DNA from 2 places in the Extibacter sp. GGCC_0201 genome. Region 2 is predicted to be linked to the other one. Evidence: a T-box and tRNA genes for the amino acid it is inferred to sense, from the RefSeq annotation. Region 2 holds a T-box; the other holds one or more tRNA genes.
The links. A T-box is a leader RNA that pairs with one kind of tRNA and senses whether it is charged. The one in region 2 lies ahead of proS (proline--tRNA ligase), so its partner is inferred to be a tRNA-Pro.

Region 1: it encodes a tRNA-Pro, which carries the amino acid that the T-box ahead of proS (proline--tRNA ligase) is inferred to sense. The anticodon was not compared.

Annotation. Positions count from the first base shown of each region.
Region 1 is NZ_JABFCH010000022.1:13,213-23,630, forward strand. It holds gene HJV72_RS14160 (LL-diaminopimelate aminotransferase) at 1-1,057, shown strand, start outside; gene HJV72_RS14165 (MerR family transcriptional regulator) at 1,149-1,946, opposite strand; gene HJV72_RS14170 (MATE family efflux transporter) at 2,101-3,429, shown strand; tRNA gene HJV72_RS14175 (tRNA-Gln) at 3,511-3,581, shown strand; tRNA gene HJV72_RS14180 (tRNA-Pro) at 3,643-3,716, shown strand; gene HJV72_RS14185 (LuxR C-terminal-related transcriptional regulator) at 4,101-6,590, opposite strand; gene HJV72_RS14190 (DUF4135 domain-containing protein) at 6,694-9,060, shown strand; gene HJV72_RS14195 (Nif11-like leader peptide family natural product precursor) at 9,089-9,379, shown strand; gene HJV72_RS14200 (YcaO-like family protein) at 9,410-10,418, shown strand, end outside.
Region 2 is NZ_JABFCH010000011.1:18,663-29,080, forward strand. It holds gene HJV72_RS09205 (phospho-sugar mutase) at 1-677, opposite strand, end outside; gene HJV72_RS09210 (MarR family transcriptional regulator) at 727-1,818, opposite strand; gene HJV72_RS09215 (CCA tRNA nucleotidyltransferase) at 1,970-3,331, opposite strand; gene HJV72_RS09220 (transposase) at 3,487-4,254, opposite strand; gene proS (proline--tRNA ligase) at 4,364-5,806, opposite strand; T-box leader at 5,898-6,110, opposite strand; gene HJV72_RS09230 (calcium/sodium antiporter) at 6,210-7,175, opposite strand; gene HJV72_RS09235 (RluA family pseudouridine synthase) at 7,271-7,987, shown strand; gene spoVG (septation regulator SpoVG) at 8,143-8,436, opposite strand; gene glgD (glucose-1-phosphate adenylyltransferase subunit GlgD) at 8,467-9,585, opposite strand; gene HJV72_RS09250 (glucose-1-phosphate adenylyltransferase) at 9,582-10,418, opposite strand, start outside.

The DNA.
Region 1 (10,418 bases), on a different contig from region 2:
CGATGCCCTTCACGGTGCGGTGGACGAGATGGCGCATGAAGAGACATTTCACGGTTATGCACCGGATCTGGGGTACGAGTTTCTGAGAAATGCGATGGCTTTAAATGATTATGTGGCCAAAGGGTGCGACATTAAAGCGGACGAGATATTTATCTCGGACGGGGCAAAGTGCGATTCGGGAAATATCCAGGAAATCTTTGCAAAGGATAACAGGATAGCTGTGTGTGACCCTGTCTATCCTGTCTATGTGGACACGAATGTGATGGCCGGGCGGACCGGCACTTATGATACAAATACAGAGACGTGGAGCAATATCATCTATATGCCATGTACGAAGGAGACCAATTTTGCGCCTGAGCTGCCAAAGGAGGTGCCGGATATCATCTATCTCTGCTTCCCGAACAATCCGACCGGTGCCACGGTCACGAAGCCTCAGCTACAGGAATGGGTAGATTATGCCAATAAGAACGGGGCTGTGATTATATATGATGCTGCGTATGAGGCTTATATTTCTGAAGAAGATGTGCCCCACACGATTTATGAATGTGAAGGGGCCAGAACGTGTGCGATAGAGCTGCGCAGCTTTTCGAAGAATGCCGGTTTCACAGGAGTCCGCCTGGGCGCAGCTGTGGTACCAAAAGATTTGAAATGCGGGGATGTCATGCTTCATTCGCTGTGGGCACGGCGGCATGGGACTAAATATAACGGAGCGCCATATATTGTCCAGAGGGCAGGGGCGGCGGTTTATTCAGATGCGGGTCAATCACAGCTTAAAGAACAGGTAGCATACTATATGAAAAATGCCGCTATTATCTATGAGGGGTTGAAAAGCGCAGGATATAGTGTGTCCGGTGGAGTAAATGCACCGTATATATGGCTGGAGACACCAAAAGGCATGACTTCATGGGAGTTTTTTGACTATCTGCTGGAACGGGCAGGTGTAGTCGGCACGCCGGGTTCCGGATTTGGTCCAAGCGGTGAAGGGTATTTTCGCCTGACGGCATTTGGTTCTTATGAAAATACGGTTGCCGCGCTCAGGAGGATCCAAGAGATATAGAGCTTAGAATGTGAAAGAAAATGGAACGTATAAGAGAAAGCCGCCGGCAGAAGAAGATTACTTCCCCGGCGGCCTTTTATGTCAGCCGTGGTCATCTGTGGCCTGCTCTGATCTGAAGTTCCGTAATGTGCTCCTTTTCTTCGGATGCCTGATGTATATCTGTCCAGAGCAGTTCCAGGAACGGACCCTGGAGGCTGTAGCCGTGCTCTCTTGCATATGCCAGAAGCTTCGGGATATAGTCGGCATTCTGAGCACAGTCGCCCCGATAGCTGACAGAGAGATAATTACCTGGTTCGATAACATCTTCCCCGCTTTTGTCAATGATAAAGACATCAGTATAGTTCCTGTAATTGCCCGCGGCGGCGCTGTCTACAGGGATGACAGAACCGATCCGGTTATTCCCGATGATATAAAGCTTATCCTTGTTCTTATTCAGAAGCTGCTTGATAAGCATATCCATCTCCTCGTCTTGGCTGTAACCGGCGTGTATCGTGTGGCACCGCCGTGCAGGCAGTGTCTTTTCTTCAATCACTCCGATTGGCTGTCTTATCGCGTCCCGTATAATTTCCAGACGGTCTTCGATATTCGACTGCAACGTTTCCAGGGACTTCATACGCTCCCGGATGATAATAAGCTCCTCCTGCAGCATAGTTTCCGTGGTGGACAGGCTCCGGTTGTCCAGATATTCCCGGATGCGCTCCATAGAAAAACCAAGCTCCCGCAGATCCCTGATAACATTCAGCCGCCACAGGTCATGGATATGATACATGCGGTAATCATTCTCCCCCCTGTGAGGCTTTAGAATCCCAAGCTTCTCATAATAACGCAAAGAATCCGGGCCGATATTGTATAATTGTGAAATTTCGCCGATGCGATAATAATGCTTCATAAAGACCTTCTCCTCATTTAGGTACAGGGCAATTGTTAATTTGGGACGTGATCCTTTTGAATTATGTTACGTCCCCAAATAAACCCTTGACCTTAGTATTATACCAAGGTTTAATCTATAAATACAAGGTAAAAGAATTAAGGAGAGATTGATTATGAGATTGGAAGGCAAATCGCTGAAAAGTGATTTTATAAGATTTATCATACCATCTATCGTAGCGCAGTGGGTTTTTGCGCTTTATACGATGGTAGACGGCATCTTCGTCGCGAGAGGGGTATCGGAGGTGGCACTGACTGCGGTTAATATATCTATGCCTTATGTGATGGCGCTGTTTGCGATATCTATTTTATTTGCGGTAGGTACATCTACTGTGGTAGCGATTATGCTCGGGGAAAAGAATATCAAACGGGCAAATGAGGTCTTTACACAGAATATCGTGCTGCTTTGTATCCTTTCTATCATTGTCACAGCAGCAGTGATGCTGAATCTGGAGCGGTTCGCGGATTTCCTGGGGGCTACGGCCCACAACCGGGAGTACGTACTGGATTATCTCGGAACGCTTGCGCCGTTCTCCGGGCTGTTTATCCTGGCATACTCCTTTGAGACGTTAATCAAGACAGACGGATATCCAAAGCGTGCGACCATCATCGTGGCGACCGGATCGCTCATGAACGTAGTGCTGGATTACTTCATGGTTATGGAATGGGGCATGGGAATCAGCGGTGCGGCTCTTGCTACGGGCCTGTCTAATGTAGCGCTCATCGGTCTGTATCTGATGCATTTTCTGGCGGGGAAAGGAACCATCAAATTCCAGAAGTTCAAGATGGACCTGCCGCTTGTATGGAGAGAATTCAAGAACGGGCTGCCGTCCGGTATCACGGAGCTGTCGACGGGGCTGATCATCTTCCTGTTCAACCAGGCAATACTACATTACCTGAATGAGGACGCCCTCGTAAGTTATACGATTATTTCATACGTAAATTCTATCGCTATCATGTCCATGGTCGGAATTGCACAAGGGTACCAGCCTTTGATTAGCTACTATTACGGGCAGAAACGAATTGACCGCTGCCGGAAGCTGATGCGGTATGGAATAATGGCAACAGTAGTCGTATCTGTCGCCTTCACAGCCGGCAGCGTCATCGGGGCCAGGGGGATAGTAGGAATGTTCGTAGCAAAAGAACTCACACAGCTGAGCGCTTATTCCGTACATGTAATGTGCATCTTCGTGCTGTCCTTCCTCGTAGCAGGCTATAATATCGTGATTGGCGGTTATTTTACAGCAGTAGAGAAGCCGGTATCAGCCATGGCGATATCGGTGGCCAGAAGCATCGTCATGCTCGTACTGAGCCTTGGACTGCTGACTGCTCTGTTTGAAGGAAGCGGCATATGGTGGAGTCCGACTTTGGCAGAAAGCTTAACACTCATCCTGACTATTGGCCTGTTTATACGGTATAAAAAAGGGTGGAAAAAAGAAAATTAAAAAGTTGTAAAAAAAGGCTTGATTTTTGTGTTTTATTTGGTATAATAATACATGTTCCGTCAAAGAAATGACGAGCTGTATTGCGGATTGGTGTAATGGCAGCACAGCAGACTCTGACTCTGTTAGTAGAGGTTCAAGTCCTCTATCCGTAGTTCCTTGGCAGGGGCGCCGGATTTCTCTTTTACAGAGAGTCCGGTTAACTAAATAAAATATCGGAGTGTGGCTCAGCTTGGTAGAGCGCTACGTTCGGGACGTAGAGGTCGCGTGTTCGAATCACGTCACTCCGATTTTACCCCCATTTTATGGGGGCTTTTGCTTTTTATAGAAGTAAAAAAGCTGGTCGGGATGATTCTGGCGTTCCTTTGGCTTGTAAGTCGGGAATGGTTGTTTTCTGTAGCTTGGTGATACCGCCACCGTTTCATTTGTATTCCCGGCATATTTTTCGTTGTCAGGCTTTTCGATTTCTTCACAGTGTTTTTTCAATCTTTTTTCCTTTTGGATTTACACACTAAACTTGACAAAGTCTATTATAATACTAAGCGCATACACTCGGCACTGGGTTATCTAACATTGACGACTCCAATTCGTTAGACATTTATTCTGTCTAACAAAAGGGGTTCACTCCAAGCAAGAAAATTTGCTTCCTATTTTATCGTGATAATCGCCCACCCTTACGGCCTCCTCTTCTCATAAAGTTCTTTCTTGCTATGTATTCCCAGTTTCAGATATATTTTCTGTATGGTATTTCGCACGGTGTTAGGAGATATTCCGAGCTTTTCCCCTATCTCCCGGGAAGAGAGCCGCTGACTCAGCAGCCAGGCGATTTCCTGTTCCCGCTTTGACAGAGGAAGCTCAGTCCGATTCAGATATTGATACATGCGTTCCCGGCCGTATTGAAATTGCTGGCCAAGAGCGGTTACCTGTGCAATGTTCTCTTTGTTATTCCGCACCGTTATAATCTGGAGCAATGGGGCAAGGGGAACATAATTTTCCGCAAATGGAAGATAGACGTGGTCAGGCAGAGCAAGGTCCAGTGCCTGGCCAAGCGCGTCAAGCGCTTCCATCCTCCTGCCCTCGGCATCTCTCCCTATCGCAAGATAGATTAGTTCGTAGACCTTAGGTAAAAGCATGTGAAACTGCTCGCTTTCATATATCAATTCTTCCATACACCGCTCGAATTCGTTTTTTGTCATTCCATTAGATTTAAGCTTGTTTAACATCAGCTGCCCATAGATGATCTGCGTAAAGGGAATCGTCACATTTAGGGTCCGGCGCCGGATTGCCTGCATATCCTCCAGCCATTGAGGAATCTCTTCATAAAATCCAAGAATAAGGCTTAAGTACGCCTGACACAGTTCACAAGTCTGCAGACAGCGGTGCTCGGTTCCATGGCGGCCTCTATCGATTATCCGCGTCAGGGAATCCATATAGGAATCCCCTTCGCCGAGTAAGATGGCAGCTCTTGCCATCGTCATCTCTGCTACAAAGCAGATGCTGTCCTGCTGATACAGGGCGGCTTCATAAAGTGCCTGGGTACACATCCTCCTGGCGCCTCTGCTATCCCCTGCTAACAGCATGATTTCCGCCTCCATGGCCTGGGGCACGCCACGCCCGTTATTGCGGGAGAGCAGATAGTAGCAGGGCATGCCATCAGCCACCTGTGTAAGTGTTTTTGACAACTGCCCGCTTTTTCTCCAGAACATTGCAACCACAGAAGAGGATGCAAATGTAAAAGAATCCTTCAGGGAATAGAGGCTGGTAGGCGACTGTAGGAGGCTGTAAGCCTTTTGGTGGCACGCACGCATGGCGGTTACATCATTGAAGGCAAGGAAGGATTCCATAAGTGCGAACTCTCCAAGAAGTTTTTCAAGACGCCGCCCGTGGTACAGGCTGGTCTCAAAGAGAAGCTGCTTAATCAGAAGATAATATGGTGCGTGCAGGGCATATTGTCCCTGGATAAATAACTCCAGCGTAAGGCTTAATGCCAGTTCCGGCATGGTTTTAAGTGTCTTTTGTTCCGGTTCTTCTATAAGTGCAGTAACGACAAGATGCCCGTCCAGATTAATCAGTTCTATCCGGTCTTCCGGGGAGAAGGATAGGGATGTTATAAGATGAAGGGCTCCTGCTCTGCAATAATAAAGTGCTGCGTATACGTATGATCCCGCGGCGGCACAGGCATGTCCGGCTTCTTTCCATGCTTGTTTTTTGGCGATGTCGGACCACTGGCTGAACCTGTCATCAAGAAAAGTATGAAACAGGTTGTGAATGATATAGAGATGTGACTCCATATCGTACCGTATAAAGGGATTTTGACTCAATAACCCGGGAAGCCGTTCTGCCAGCCCGGCCTTTTTGGATAATAATAATGCCTGCTCCAAGGTAAAGCTCTTAAGGAGGGACAGCATGATATAACAATACTGCTCCGATTTGCCAAGATACAGCCAGATAGCCTGTTCCATTAACTTTGAAATATGAACCGCGGATATGAAACTGTTATGTGCCAGGTAATGTATGAGCTGCAGATGAATCGCCGCTGTAAATCCTCCGGAGTCTTCATAGAGAGAAGTGATTTGCCCGTCATCAAGCTGGCAGCCTGCCTGTAGGAAGTAAGACTTGATATCCTGAGGGCCAAAGGTCAGGATATCAGAAGGAATAACATAAATATTTTTGCTATGCCTCAGGACGGTGGATTTCAGCGGATGTGTCAAAACGACAATGTGCAGATTGCCGCAGCCATGAAGTGACAATGCATCCAGGAACATCAAAGGTTCAGGAAAATCAAGGAGCTGATAATTATCCAGAATCAGAATGGCAGGGTCATCACAGGAGAGTCTGCCCATCTGGAGCGTAATCGCGGTTATGCTGTCATTACAGGGAGGGGCAAGGTCCAGAAGGCGGCGCCCAACCGCTTCGTCCACCTCCTGAAACAATGTGCAGATTCCTTCCCATGCTTTTTCGGGAGATTCTCCCAGACAAGTATATATATAATGACGCATCCCGGTAGCGGTTCTTTTTAGAAAGCATTCTGCTATCAAGGTTGTCTTGCCGCATCCGGAGCCGGCCTCTATCACAGAGAGCGGGGAATGCAGAATCCCCGGGAGTGCATGCTGCATCTTGTCAGTAAAATAATAAGGTTTTGAAACGGGTGTGCTATTTGACATAGAGTTCTCCTATCCTGCTCATAAATAGTACACTGCGTACTATTTACCTTTTTGTCTTTAAAACTATAATTTTATTATAAAGAAGATTTGGACAAATGAAAAGTTGGAATTATTCGTAACGAGAAAACCGGCAAGGAAGGATGAAATGGAGAGCAGGGAACAATTCTATTTTAACGACAGTTACCGTATTACGGTGAAAGAAGGATACCTGGAATACTATTTCCGCTTGTTTAAGAGGTCGTGCGCATGTGACCTGGAACCGTACCTATGTATTGTTGAAAAGGGAGTGCTGCATCCATTTCGCGGCGAGTTTATGGATGCAGTCGATTTCTGGGGAAAGGACATCCTTTTTGCGATTATGGAGAAGCATAATGTGCGGTATGGGGATGCGACAAAATGGCTGAAAAGCAGGGAAGAAGAATTAATACTGAGGGGTGGACTGTGGAAAGAGATGACCCGGGAATATCCGGTGCTGAACCGCATAATGGATGAAGTGGCCACAGATCTTAAGGAACATATCTGTGAAATTGTAAGGGTATTATATCAGCATCAGAAAGAAATTGCAGACTATTTTTTTCGGGGGATTCAGGGGCGTGTTCAGGAAATAGGCGCCGGATGTTCGGATTATCACAGCGGCCACAAGAGTGCCCATGTAATCACCTACAGCCATGGAGGTAAGCTTATCTATAAGCCAAGAAGTATGCAGACAGACCTGGCATGGCATACATTTCTACAGGATGCCGCATCTAATACGTGTCGAAACTTTTATGTTCCACGGGTTCTGGACTGCGGAGACTATGGGTTTGCAGAATATATATCCCGGGTTCCGGCAGACAGCGAAGAAGATGTCAGAGAGTATTTTGAGCGTATGGGCTTTATGTCTGGGCTTATCTATGCATTGGGCGGACGGGATATTCATTATGAAAATGTGATAGCCCACGGCGCATGTCCGGTCATAGTGGATACAGAGACCATAGCCGGGGCAGGGAACCAGGTGGAGAGCCGGCTGCATCTGGAAGATACGTGTATGTTTCCCTGGCTGCTAAAAGAAAAAGGCTATTATGGAGGACACGATGCCTTGACATCCGGGGAGGCCGCCGGGAAAAATCTGCCCCTGTATGCCGGGGAATGCCTCAGTGCAAGAGCGTTTGCCGAAGAAGTAGCGGATGGGTTTGAACAGGCTTACCGGCTGCTCCTTCACATGGATATCACGAAAAGAAAAGCGCTGTTGAGCGTGTGGGAAGGCTGTACGGCCCGGCATATCTTAAAGTCTACCTCGTATTACTACAATGTACTGAGGCTGTTGAGAACAAGGGGACATCTGCGTTCTCACGAAGCGTTTCAGGAGGCGCTGCTGCAGAATAAAGAGTGCAGTGATTCGGAAAAAGATGTCCTTTACCACTTGCAGATACCGTTATTTTCAAAGAAAGTGAACAGTCAGGACCTTCTTATGCGATGTTCGCACCTGTGCGAAGCAGATCTTGTAAAAAGAAAAGAAGATATCAGGCGATGGCTGGATCACCGGACAGCCATGAGCGGAGCCAGCTGCTTTTCAAAAGCGGGTATGACGGCCGATTCTGGTGAATCCATAAGCATCATCGAAAGAACTGCAATCTCTCTGTTGGAATATTGGAATGCCAGAATAAAAGAAGGGCTAGTAAGCGGCACGGGTGGCAAGGTCCTTGTCGTGGAACGAAAATCATTACATTATTACGATGCCGGCCTTAATTGCTATTTCCTGGAAAGCATACCGGGATGGATACTGGTGAACCTCTGCTGGGAGGACTGTATGGACCGAAGCCGGCAAAACGAGTTGTTCATTTTGTTCCTGAATCGGCTGAAGCAGCAGATACAGGAGGTGCCGTCTGCCGCGATGGAGCGGGGATTTCTGGAGGGGGTGGGAGGGCTGATATATGTGTTGGGGAGCCTTTACCGAAAGACACGAATTACAATGGCTGGAGAACTATGTGAGCGGGTGCTTCAAGAGGTAATGGACAGTGAATGTGTGAAAAATCCCTGGAACGATTCCTGGCGCTATGGTGAGCAGGGGCTGCTGTCCGGCCTATATGCTCTGCCGGAAGACATGGTGACAGAGCGTGTCCGGTTGCGAATAAAAAGCATGGAACAGATACTTAAGACAAGCGGTGCACCCGCATTTGAAGATATCTGCCACCCGCCTGCAATAACGGACAGGCTCTGTCAGAATGACAGTCTGTTTTGCGGAAATGCAGGTGCCGCCTATCGGTTGGCAGAACGTGCACATAGAGCGGACAGGCAGGACTTAAGAGACAGGGCTGTGAAGATTGCCGCTGCGATGTCAGAGCGTATGGAACGTGAAGGGACTTACCCGTTACGTTCAAAAGATATGCGGGCAGGCTCATTCTTATACGGGGAAGGAGGGATTCTGTATAGTCTGAAATGTATATTGGATGCTGCAAGCCTGCCAAAGATATTTAAAGATTCACAATAAAAAGCTTCACAGAAAGGAGAAAAGAACGATGACAATGCAGGAATTTATGAAGAAGATGGAGACATTCGACAAAAACATCTATGAAAAATTCAAGAGCTGTAAAACACCGGAGGAGGTATATAAAGCAGCGCAGGAACTGGGACTTAGTGCCGGTTATGATGAGTTTATGGAAGAAGTGAAGAGGCTGCATGACCAGCAGATGAAAATGACGGATGCCGATATAAAGACGATTGTCGGAAGCGTGGATGTAAACCGTGGGGAAGCGGAGGTAGAGGGTACGTTGTCTACGATGTTCGTGGCAATGCTGGCTGCCTTGTAACAGAGATAGACTTTAGGGAGGGAACCTGGTATGAAAGAGATCTGGAACCAACAGGGTAAAGAATGCCGGCCGGAACAAACCGTGGACAGGATTCAGGAGATACTGAAAAGAATGGATATTGAGACGGAGCATGTATTTACGGCAGATGTTATGGAGAGCTGCTACAGTTCCCGTGTTACAGTACAAGGCGAGATGTCCGCTGTATATGGAACGAACGGCAAGGGAATTACAAGAGAATACTGCATGGCAAGCGCCTATGCAGAATTTATGGAGCGTCTTGAGAACCGGGGATTTCCATATTCAATACATGCCTGTGACAGAGAAGGCTTAATGGAACGGTACAAAAGGCGCATGTTTCCGGTACATAATATAGAAGAAGATTTTGATCGGGAAGGAAGCTATGCCTCCTGGATGATGGACTATATTTTGGAAAATTCGGGTATACCGAACCATTTTTTTAACCGGCAGCTTGTGAAAAGATTCCTTGGCGGCAACTATGAATATCAGGACTTTTATCATGTTCAGGCGGGCAGTTATGAAAAGGTTCCCTCCCTGTTCGCTAAACTGTTTACCCACAGTAATGGTATGGCGGCAGGAAATACCCTGGAAGAGGCCATCGTACAGGCGGTCAGCGAGATACTTGAGCGTGTCGTCCAGACAAGGATTATGACAGAAGGGATTACGCCGCCGGATATTCCTGCGGATATATTGGCACGGTATCCCCATGTCCGGAAAATCCTGGATGAAATCAAGGGGACGGGAATATATGAGGTGTACTTAAAAGACTGTTCCCTGGGCGGAGCCTATCCGGTGGCTGCATGCTTTATGGTTGACAAAGAAAATCAGACGCTGGGAATACGGTTCGGTTCACATCCGAATATGGGAATCGCCCTGGAACGGACATTGACAGAGGCTTTTCAGGGGCGGGATATGAAGCAGTTCACTGGTTCCAGCTGGCTGTCCTTTGATCCTCAAGTATGCCGAAACCGCTCGAACCTTCTTGATACGAAGAAAATCGGCAATGGCGCCTATCCCTGCG
Region 2 (10,418 bases):
ATCTCATCTATGGCGTCCTGATGGATGACCTGCTTCTTAAGCTCAGCGATGTAACCGTCATCTACTGCCGTTCCAATGACCTCGTACTTTCCGGCCGCCTTCGCGTCTGCTAGGCCCATCGTCTTGACCGTATCGTAGTCGGTGACCGCCTCTACCTCGTCCATGATTCCTTTGTCATGAGGCGGCGTAATCTGGGCACCGTCTTCCCAGTATACCTTATATCCGTTATATTCCGGCGGATTGTGGCTGGCCGTGATATTGATGCCGGCGATACAGCCAAGGGTCCGCACGGCGTATGACAATTCGGGTGTCGGGCGGAGCGATTCAAATACGTATGCCTTGATTCCGTTGGCGGCAAGGCAGAGAGCTGCCTCATCTGCAAATTCCGGTGACATGCGTCTGGAATCGTACGCGACCGCAACCCCTCTGTCCTGTCCGTTCTGTTTCATGATGTAATTTGAAAGTCCCTGTGTCGCCTTCCTGACCGTATAGATATTCAGGCGGTTCGTTCCTGCTCCGATGATTCCTCTGAGACCTGCGGTTCCGAACTCCAGGTCTTTATAGAAACGCTCTTTGATCTCGTTGTCATCCCCCTCGATTCCCCTCAGTTCAGCTTTCGTGCCCTCATCAAAATATGGATTTTCCAACCACTCCTTGTACTTTTCAAGATATCCCATACATAAGTACCTCCTGTCTCTTATATGCTTCATATTATACAACAGGATCCTATAAATGGAAAGAAAATATATTCTCCAAAAAACGCTTCTTTTCCTCTGTCTGCCTTATAGCTACGTTTAACTTCTCTATGCTTTTCACGGATATCCATGCTTTGTTCGAGTGATAGTAGGAATCCGCAATTTTCCAGAACTTTTCCGGATATATGAGCCGGTTTTTGATATACTCTGTCTCTCCGGAGGATAATGGGCGTATGGCGGAATAGGCGTTCAGCATATTGTCGCCGAGCCGTTCTTTCCAGCCGTGCTTTTCCATGACTTTTCTGAGAAAATAATATAGGTCCTCTACCTGGATATCTATTTTGAATTTGTCAAAATTTGTCGTGGCAATCCGGAGCGGCTCCCTGTTCGTGTGTCCTACGTGCCCTTTATAGTCAGGTCCTCTGGTTCCACTTTTGCCGGGGGCTCCTCCCTGGGCTGTCTCGCCATGCACATAAGCGCCTGAAAGTATAAGTATATTATGATAATTATACTCGCCATGTGTCAGGCATCCCCGTTCCATGCTGTCCTGGTACAGCGCGTCATACTCGGAGTGCTCCAGCTCTTCCAGCGCAAGGTCCGCCCATTGGTACATCTGGTCAAAATATTTCAAAAATGCAAATTCAAATTCGCCTTTTGGGGAAAGGCTTCTCATGAATCTCCGGACCTTCTTCAATTCGCGGTTGTGCCGGTTATACTCTTCTCCAAGGTGTGTGCCTGCCGGCGCCCCCTGTTCCAGACCATGGGACGTGACGGTGTGGAGCTTAGCAAGATTACCGGCTGCTGCCAGCAGCTCTGCCGGCTTGCGTATGTCACACTCGCGCCCCTGATACCACTGCTTCAATATATATTTACCGCCATCCTCCGCCGTGCTGACGTATTCTCCGTTCTTGTTCGGAAGAATCTCGTCGGTCCATTCATACCCCTGCCCCTTCAGATAGCAATACAGATTGCAAAGCGCAGGAATACGTTTCTCAGAAGTCGTCACCTCCCGAAGCAGCAGAAGCCCCTGCTGTGTGTCGCATAAAATAGCACCCCTTGTCTTACGGGTGCCGGTGACATCTATATTATATTGGTCTAATACATTTAGCTCATATTCTTGCATAACATTCCCCTGCACTTTATATAACATATTCTTTCTAACGTATGATAAAGAACAACGGAATATGCAAGAGGGACAGGGTAAAATGAATTGGGGACGGAGGTTTTTTAGATTTCCTCCGTCCCCAATTCATTTTACCCTGTCCCTTTTTCGCCTAATCCTGTCCCAGACGACTCAGCAGCTCTTCTTTTGTGTTTAGCTCTGGTTCTTCTATTACTAGCGCAAGCAGTTCGCTTAATTTATCTCCTATCTCTTTACCTGGCTTCATTCCTGCTTCTATCAGATCTTTCCCTGTTACCGCGAGTTCTTTCAATGACACGCATTGCCCGGCCTCTGTTATTTCTCTATACAAAGCTTCTATCTCGTTCAGGTTTTTCATCTTTTCTTCTCGGAGATACATGCTCTGAGCCAGTACATCCGCCTTCCTCACCTCCATATAATATGGAAACAGCTCTTCACTGATGACGTTCATCGCCCGGCGCACGTTCCTGGCTTTGGCAGGCATCCGGTAGTCGTGATAGTATACGAGTTTAGTCACCTTATGCAGCGTGTCATTGTCGAACTTCAGCCTTCTTAACACATTTCTGGCAACATTCTCGCTTCCTACTGCATGTTTTTTAAAATGGGCAACCCCATTGGCATCCACTGTTTTATAGCCGGGCTTTCCTGTGTCATGCAGGAGCATGGTAAGCCTCAATATCTTATCCGACCTGGCGTTCTTCATTGCATGGAGGGTATGCACTCCTACATTGTACATATGGTGAGGCGTCTCCTGCTCTGTCTCCATCATGCGGTCAAACTCCGGAAGGAACACCTTTGTAATTCCGAGTTCATAGGCCGTGCTTAACAGTTCTGGCCGTTCTGATGTCACAGTTTTGACAAGCTCTGTCTGTATCCGTTCCGCACTAATGTTATGCAATGAATGGGCCAGCCGGCGCATCCCTCTTTTCGTCTCATTTTCTATATCAAATCCAAGCTGAGCGGCAAAACGGATGCCTCTCAGTATCCGTAGGGCATCTTCTGAAAATCTTTCTGCCGCATCACCCACGCAGCGTATCAGATGCCGCTCCAGATCCTCCATGCCTCCGAATATATCTATCAGGCCATCTTTCTTATTATATGCCATGGCATTGATAGTAAAGTCTCTCCGCAGCAGATCCTCTTTCAGGCTTCGTGTAAATGTTACCTCTCTGGGATGCCGGCTGTCCTCATACTCTCCATCAATTCTGTAAGTCGTAACCTCAAATCCCTCATGGTCTATCAATACGGTAATCGTTCCATGTTCTATGCCTGTATCGAATGTCCGGGGAAATAATTTCTTGGTCTCCTCCGGCATGGCAGATGTCGTGATGTCCCAGTCTTCCGGAACCCTTCCGAGAATCGAGTCCCTGACACAGCCTCCCACCGCATACGCTTCAAATCCGTGTTCCTGCAGCGTAGTTATAATATTATCAACTTTAGAAGGCAGTTCAATTTTTAAATCAGACAATGCAATAACCTCCCCTGTAATTAACATAATAATATCATACTCTTACTGCATCACCTTCTGCAACACAAATTTGCCCGTTTCTAACCAGAAAACGCCCGTTGGGGACGGAGGTTTTTTAGATTTCCTCCGTCCCCAATTCGTTTTACCCTGTCCCAAATTAGAATAGCCATGTCCCTTTTTCTTTATCCGGTTCCTTTTATCTCTTTTCTAAGATAGGCCTGAATCTCGTCCGCATCCTTTTTAGATATTCCAAGGGATTTCATAAGTACCTCCCCAAATAACCTGCGTGTGTCTATGTATTCTAATATTTCCTCTTCCGGTACTCCCAGCTGCCACTGCATATCAAAAAGTACTTCTCTGGCTATTCTTAGATTATTCCACTGCGTATCTTCTGAAACATCTTCAAATACATCCCTGTTGTCCATTTTATGAAAAGCCAGAAATGCTTTTTTGGTCTGAAATCTTTTTTCTTTTGCAGCAAATGCTTTTTCACACAGAATATCATCTTTTCCATAATAATACTCATAGAAGCTGCAAAACTTATACTTTAGCAATTTACTCAAATCTCTATCGTTCAAGGGGTTAAGATGTATATATCTCAGACAGTTCCAAAAATATTCCTCTTCTTCTATGCACTGGCTCCTGAATCGGTCCTGGAAAACATATCCTATACGGTTATTCTTGAAATTATAATACTGGGCATATGCGGCTAAGACTTTAGCCATAAATGATGAAAGTTCCTGAATTTCTGTTTTGACTAGTAGATGAATATGATTAGGCATAATGCAGTATGCATATATTGCCACATCAAACCGGGATAGGTTATCCCTTAGCAGATTTAGAAATCTGCTTTTCTCTCTTTTTTCTTCAAATATTGCGCTGCGGTTTAGACCCCGCGCCATTATGTGATACAAACCCGTTACACTTTCTCGTCTAGGTCTTCTGGGCATAAAATTACCTCCCTTTCCTTTTAAGGGGACAGGGTAAAATCAATCGGGGACATGACTATTTTAATTTGGGACGGAGGTTTTTTAAAAAAACTCCGTCCCAAAATTAAAATTAATATGATTTTCCCCAGTATGCCATGTGTTTTGCAGGTTTTCCACACCAGATGCACTTATCGGATATCATTTCTTCATCCTCAATCAAGCAGCGTGTTGCGGCACCGCCTGTTGCGTATTTTACTTCGCCTTCGCACTCAGGATCTCCACACCAGCATGCTTTAACGAATCCACGGTTAGCTTTGAACTTTTCAACCATTTCATCCATGGAAACAGCTGTGTCGATGTGGCTGTTCAGGAAGTCAACTGCTCTGTTGTACATGTCTTCCTGTATTGTCTCTAAGATGTCACGTAGCTTTGTTGCGATTTCATCCAGCGAAACGATAATCTTTTCACGGTTATCGCGTCGTACTACGACAACCTGATTTTTCTCTATATCCTTTGGCCCTATTTCAATTCTTGTAGGTATACCGAGCATCTCCTGTTCGGAGAATTTCCATCCCGGACTCTTATCGGAATCATCGATTTTCACTCTGTATCCGGCTTTTTTCAACTCATCGAAAAGTACATGGGCTTTGTCGAGCACGCCTTCTTTGTGCTGTGCAATAGGAATGATTCTACATTCTACAGGAGCAACATGTGGCGGAAGGACGAGTCCGCTGTCATCGCCATGGACCATGATAATGGCACCGATACTTCTTGTTGACCATCCCCATGATGTCTCATATGCGCTGTGCAGCTGGTTATTTTTATCTACATATTTGATATCAAATGCGTCAGGGAAGCCGCTTCCGAAGAAATGGCTGGTTGCTGACTGGAGTGCTTTTCCGTCATGCATAAGCGCTTCAATCGTATAAGTGTCCTGCGCTCCTGCAAATTTTTCATGCTCTGCTTTTCTTCCTGATACAAAAGGAATTGCAAGTGTCTCTTTATAGCAGTCTTCATATACGTGGAACATCTGAATCGTACGCTCTTCAGCCTCTTCATAAGTTGCATGCAGCGTATGCCCTTCCTGCCATAAGAACTCTCTGGACCGAAGGAAAGGCCTCGTAGTCTTCTCCCACCGAAGCACGGAGTTCCACTGGTTCCATACTTTCGGAAGATCCCTATATGACTGAACGGTCTTAGACCATAAATCACAGAATAATGTTTCAGATGTCGGGCGGATACAGAGCCTTTCCTGAAGCCGCTCCATTCCTCCGTGTGTAACCCAGGCAACTTCAGGCGCAAAACCCTCTACATGGTCAGCCTCTTTTTCCAGAAGGTTCTCAGGAATCAACGTCGGAAGGTATACATTTTCTACACCCGTCTCTTTAAAACGTTTATCAAGATCTGCCTGAATCAGTTCCCAGATTGCATATCCATTTGGCAGGTAGTTAAGGCATCCCTTTACGCTTGAATAATCGCAAAGCTCGGCCTCCCGTACGACATCTGTGTACCATTGTGCAAAATCCTCATCACGTGGTGTGATATTCTCTACTAACTTCTTCTCGTTTGCCATGTTTCTCTTCTCCTTTTTTCCGCAGGGCCCTTGCCCCACTTATTTAGTTTTAGCCGGGAAACAAAAAACGCCGGGCCTTTCGCTCCCCTGAAAAAGGGACCGAAAAGCTCGGCGGTACCACCCTAGTTAACTGCGACCCTTTCGCAGCTCTCTCTAATCACCATTAACGCTGATGAAACGCTGTGCTTTCGCACAGTGGCTCCAAGGTAGGTTCATCACATTTCAAAACAAGAGCCTTTCAGCACTATGGACTCTCTCTCTGTGGAATATCCCTGTAACTACTATTCCTTTTCACAGCCAATTCTGCCTTATGCAACAATCATTGCCAGCAAATGTTTAGTTAAACGTAATTGTACTTTAGCATTGAACTTTTGTCAAGCAAAACTTAACATAGAAAAATACATTACCTCAGTAAAATGTATACGAAAAATGCGAGATATGCCAGCAGGAACAACGCTCCTTCCGTCTTTTTGATTTCATGTTTGCTGATTGCAGCTATATATACGATTATGCTTGCTGCCACGAGTATGAGGGTATCATACACCGCCGTAACATCGAGCTTTATAGGCGTAATGACGGAAGATACGCCCAGTATGAGCAGGATATTAAATATATTTGAACCAACTACATTGCCAACCGCAAGGTCATTTTCCCCTTTTCCAGCCGCCACCATAGATGTCACAAGCTCTGGGAGAGATGTGCCTAAAGCGACGATGGTAAGGCCTATAAATGTCTGGCTCAATCCGAAGTCCACGGCTATGCTGGTCGCACTGTCTACAACAAGGTCCCCTCCCCATATGATACCGGCCAGGCCGATTACAATATAAATTCCACTTTTCAGCGGACTCATCATCTTATAGTCTTCCTCATATGCGGTAATTTCATCCCTGGACTTCAGCGCAGAACCCACGGTGGCAAAAAGGAATACCACAAAAAGGGCTAGTAATAGAATACCGCTCCACCTTCCCAGAACAAAAATCTGGTCCCCTTTCCAGACTTTAGCTATCGAAAAATCCGAATTCAAAAGCAATAATATCAATGTAATGAAGATTGAGAACGGAAATTCTTTTCTAAGAAGAGACCATTTTGCACGCACCGGCTGTACAAGTGCACAGCACCCAAGGACAACAAGAAGGTTAAAAATATTGGACCCGAGAACATTGCTCACCGCAAGGTCATTGTTCCCTTTTATGGCTGCAGTGGCGCTGACAGACAATTCCGGCATGCTTGTCCCGAAGGCGACAACTGTCAGGCCGATAATGATAGTAGGTATTTTTAGAATCTTTGCCACGCTGGAACTTCCGTCAACGAACAGGTCTGCTCCTTTTATCAATAATAAAAAGCCCACTATAAGCATTAAATATTCCATTTAATTATCCTCTTTTGCTCAATCTATTTGCATATTCTTATGCGCTATGTTTAAATGATAAGAGCCTATTCATGCAAAGTCAAGGAGATTTCTTTATGAAAATAAATCATTTAGATATATTATTTGAAGATAAATATATAATCGTATGTGTAAAACCGCACGGAGTTGCCACGCAGAGCAAAAGCACGGCAGTGCAGGATATGGAAAGCATGCTGAAAACACATATTTTCTCGTACAGGCCGCAGAACGGCGAGCCCTACCTCGCCATAATACACCGGCTGGATCAGCCGGTGAAGGGGATTCTCGTATTTGCCAAAACACCACTTGCAGCCCGGGAGCTGAACCGACAGATGCAGAACGATTGTTTTGATAAATATTACCGGGCACTCGTAGACGGCATCCCCCCTGGCAAAGAAGGCACGCTGGAAAACTATATGCTGAAAGATGGGCGTACCAACACCTCTTCCATCTGTGCACGAGAAGCCCCGGGAGCAAAGCTTGCAAGGCTACATTATAAAATTGTAGAAGAGGGACAGGGGTATTTCAAAACGGGACACACTGAAACGAGTTGGGGACGGGGGAAATCTCAATTTCCCCCGTCCCCAACCGAGCTGGACATTCGTCTAGATACCGGACGGCATCATCAAATACGTGTTCAGCTGGCTAATCTAGGCTGTCCTATCATCGGGGATACGAAATATAACCCGAAGGCTTTAGACGCTGTAGGACTGCAACATATACATCTGTGTGCATACAGATTAAGTTTCCCGCATCCCAAGACAGGCCGCAAGATGACGTTTTCCCTACTATAGGGACAGGGATATTTCAAATTGGGACACACTGAAACGAATTGGGGACGGGGGAAATCTCAATTTCCCCCGTCCCCAATTCTGCCCGCCTAAAAAGGACATCCCCGCAAGGATGTCCTTTTGCTGTCTCTCAAATCTTAACCAATGACCACCTGGTCTTATGCTTCCACCACATCTGGCTCTGCAGCCGGTTCTTCCTGCAGCGCTTCTTCGTACCTCTCAAGGATGATACTTTGAATGCGCTCTCTTGTACCTGAGTTGATTGGATGCGCAATATCCCGATATTCGCCGTCTAATGCTTTTTTGCTGGGCATAGCAATAAAGAGTCCTTTTTCTCCTTCGATGACCTTAATGTCGTGTACTACGAATTCCTCATCCATAGTAATTGATACTACCGCTTTAAGCTTACCCTCTTTTGCTACTTTACGTACGCGTACATCTGTGATTTGCATTTTTTCAAGCCCCTTTCTGTCAGCCGTGCACTATAGTGCATACCTCTCGTTCTTTTCCACGACTACCTTCACACCGTTCTCACCAACGTGGCGCGTATTTGCTCTGATTGTGTCACGACTTTCTACAATACAGTTTTCAATGTACGTATTGTCCCCGAGATATACGTCGTTCAGAATTATAGAATTCTTAATCACGCAATTGTTCCCCACAAATGTCTTCTTGAACAAGATGGAATTTTCCACTGTCCCGTTGATGATACTTCCGCTTGCTACAAGGCTGTTCTTAACAACTGAACCCGGGTTATATTTTGCGGGCGGCAAATCGCTGACCTTGGAGAAAATATCGGGATGTTCCTTGAAAAAGTAATTTCTTACTTCCGGCTTCAGGAAATCCATGTTTGTGCGGTAATAAGCATCCACTGTGGAAATGTTGCTCCAGTAATCTTTTATCTTATAACCGTATATCTTTTTCAGATTCTTATACCTGATAAGAATGTCGGTTACAAAATCGTGCCTCTCCTCCTCTGCGCAGTGCTCAATCAGATCAATCAGCTGTCGTCTTCTGATTACATAGATTCCGGTTGATATCGTATTTGAATTAGCCACCATGGGCTTCTCTTCAAATTCTTCAATACGCATAGACTCATTCATCTTGATAGTACCGAACCGGCTCGCGTCCTCTCCTGCTTCCAGATCCTTGCACACCACGGTAATATCCGCCTTTTTTGCAATATGGTATTCCAGCACCTTGTTGTAATCCATCTTGTATACAGCATCGCCAGAAGTAATAATCACATAGGGTTCATGACATCTCTTAAGGAAATCCAGGTTCTGGTATATAGCGTCTGCCGTCCCTCTGTACCAGTACCCGTTGTCCGCGGTTATCGTTGGTGTAAATACATACAGCCCTCCCTGCTTCCTTCCAAAGTCCCACCATTTGGAAGAATTCAGATGCTCGTTCAGCGAACGGGCATTATACTGAGTCAATACAGCCACTTTCTGGATATGCGAATTGGACATATTGCTGAGCGCAAAATCAATCGCCCTGTAGCTGCCTGCGACAGGCATCGCCGCCACCGCACGCTTATGGGTAAGTTCACGCATCTTGTTGCTGTTGCCACCTGCTAAAATAAGACCTACTGCTCTCATACTCGTTCACCTGCCTTTATCAATGTTTCTCCGCTCTCAAGTATTCCGTCCGGGTAGTCTTCCTTAGATGTAACACCGCTTATGGCAGTATTCTTTCCAATCTGGACTCCTCCAGGTATCTCCGAGTTCTCTCCTATGGTCACAAGACCAAATGAATAAACCGCCGGCTTCAGCTTGTTAGGCACTTCCGATCCAATTCCAAGCGTAACATTGTCGCCGACCTTCACGCTCTCTGCAATAATAGACTTGTCGATTACACAGTCACTTCCGATTGCGACATCCTTCATAATAATCGAGTCTCTCACGACCGTTCCCTGGCCAATTGTAACTCCCGATCCAATTACACAGTTATGTATCTCTCCATATATCTCCGAACCGTCACCGATGATGCTCCGCTCGATTACCGCATCTCCTGATACATACTGCGGAGGGATAATATCACTGTTTGTGTATATTTTCCAGAATTCTTCATATAAATTAAACTCAGGGATTATATCTATCAGCTCCATGTTCGCTTCCCAATATGAGCCGAGCGTACCTACATCCTTCCAGTATCCGTTGTACTCATATGCGAAAAGACGATCCTCCCTGTCATGGCAGTATGGTATGATATGCTTTCCAAAATCACACCCCGGCTCGTCCTGAAGTGCAAGGAGCGCCTCCTTCAGCACCGGCCAGCTGAATATGTAGATACCCATGGAAGCCAGATTGCTCTTCGGCTCAGGGGGCTTCTCCTGGAATTCCGTAATACGGCCTTCCTCGTCCGTGATTACAATTCCAAAACGGTTCGCCTCCTCCATCGGCACCGGCATGGCAGCAATTGTGACGTCTGC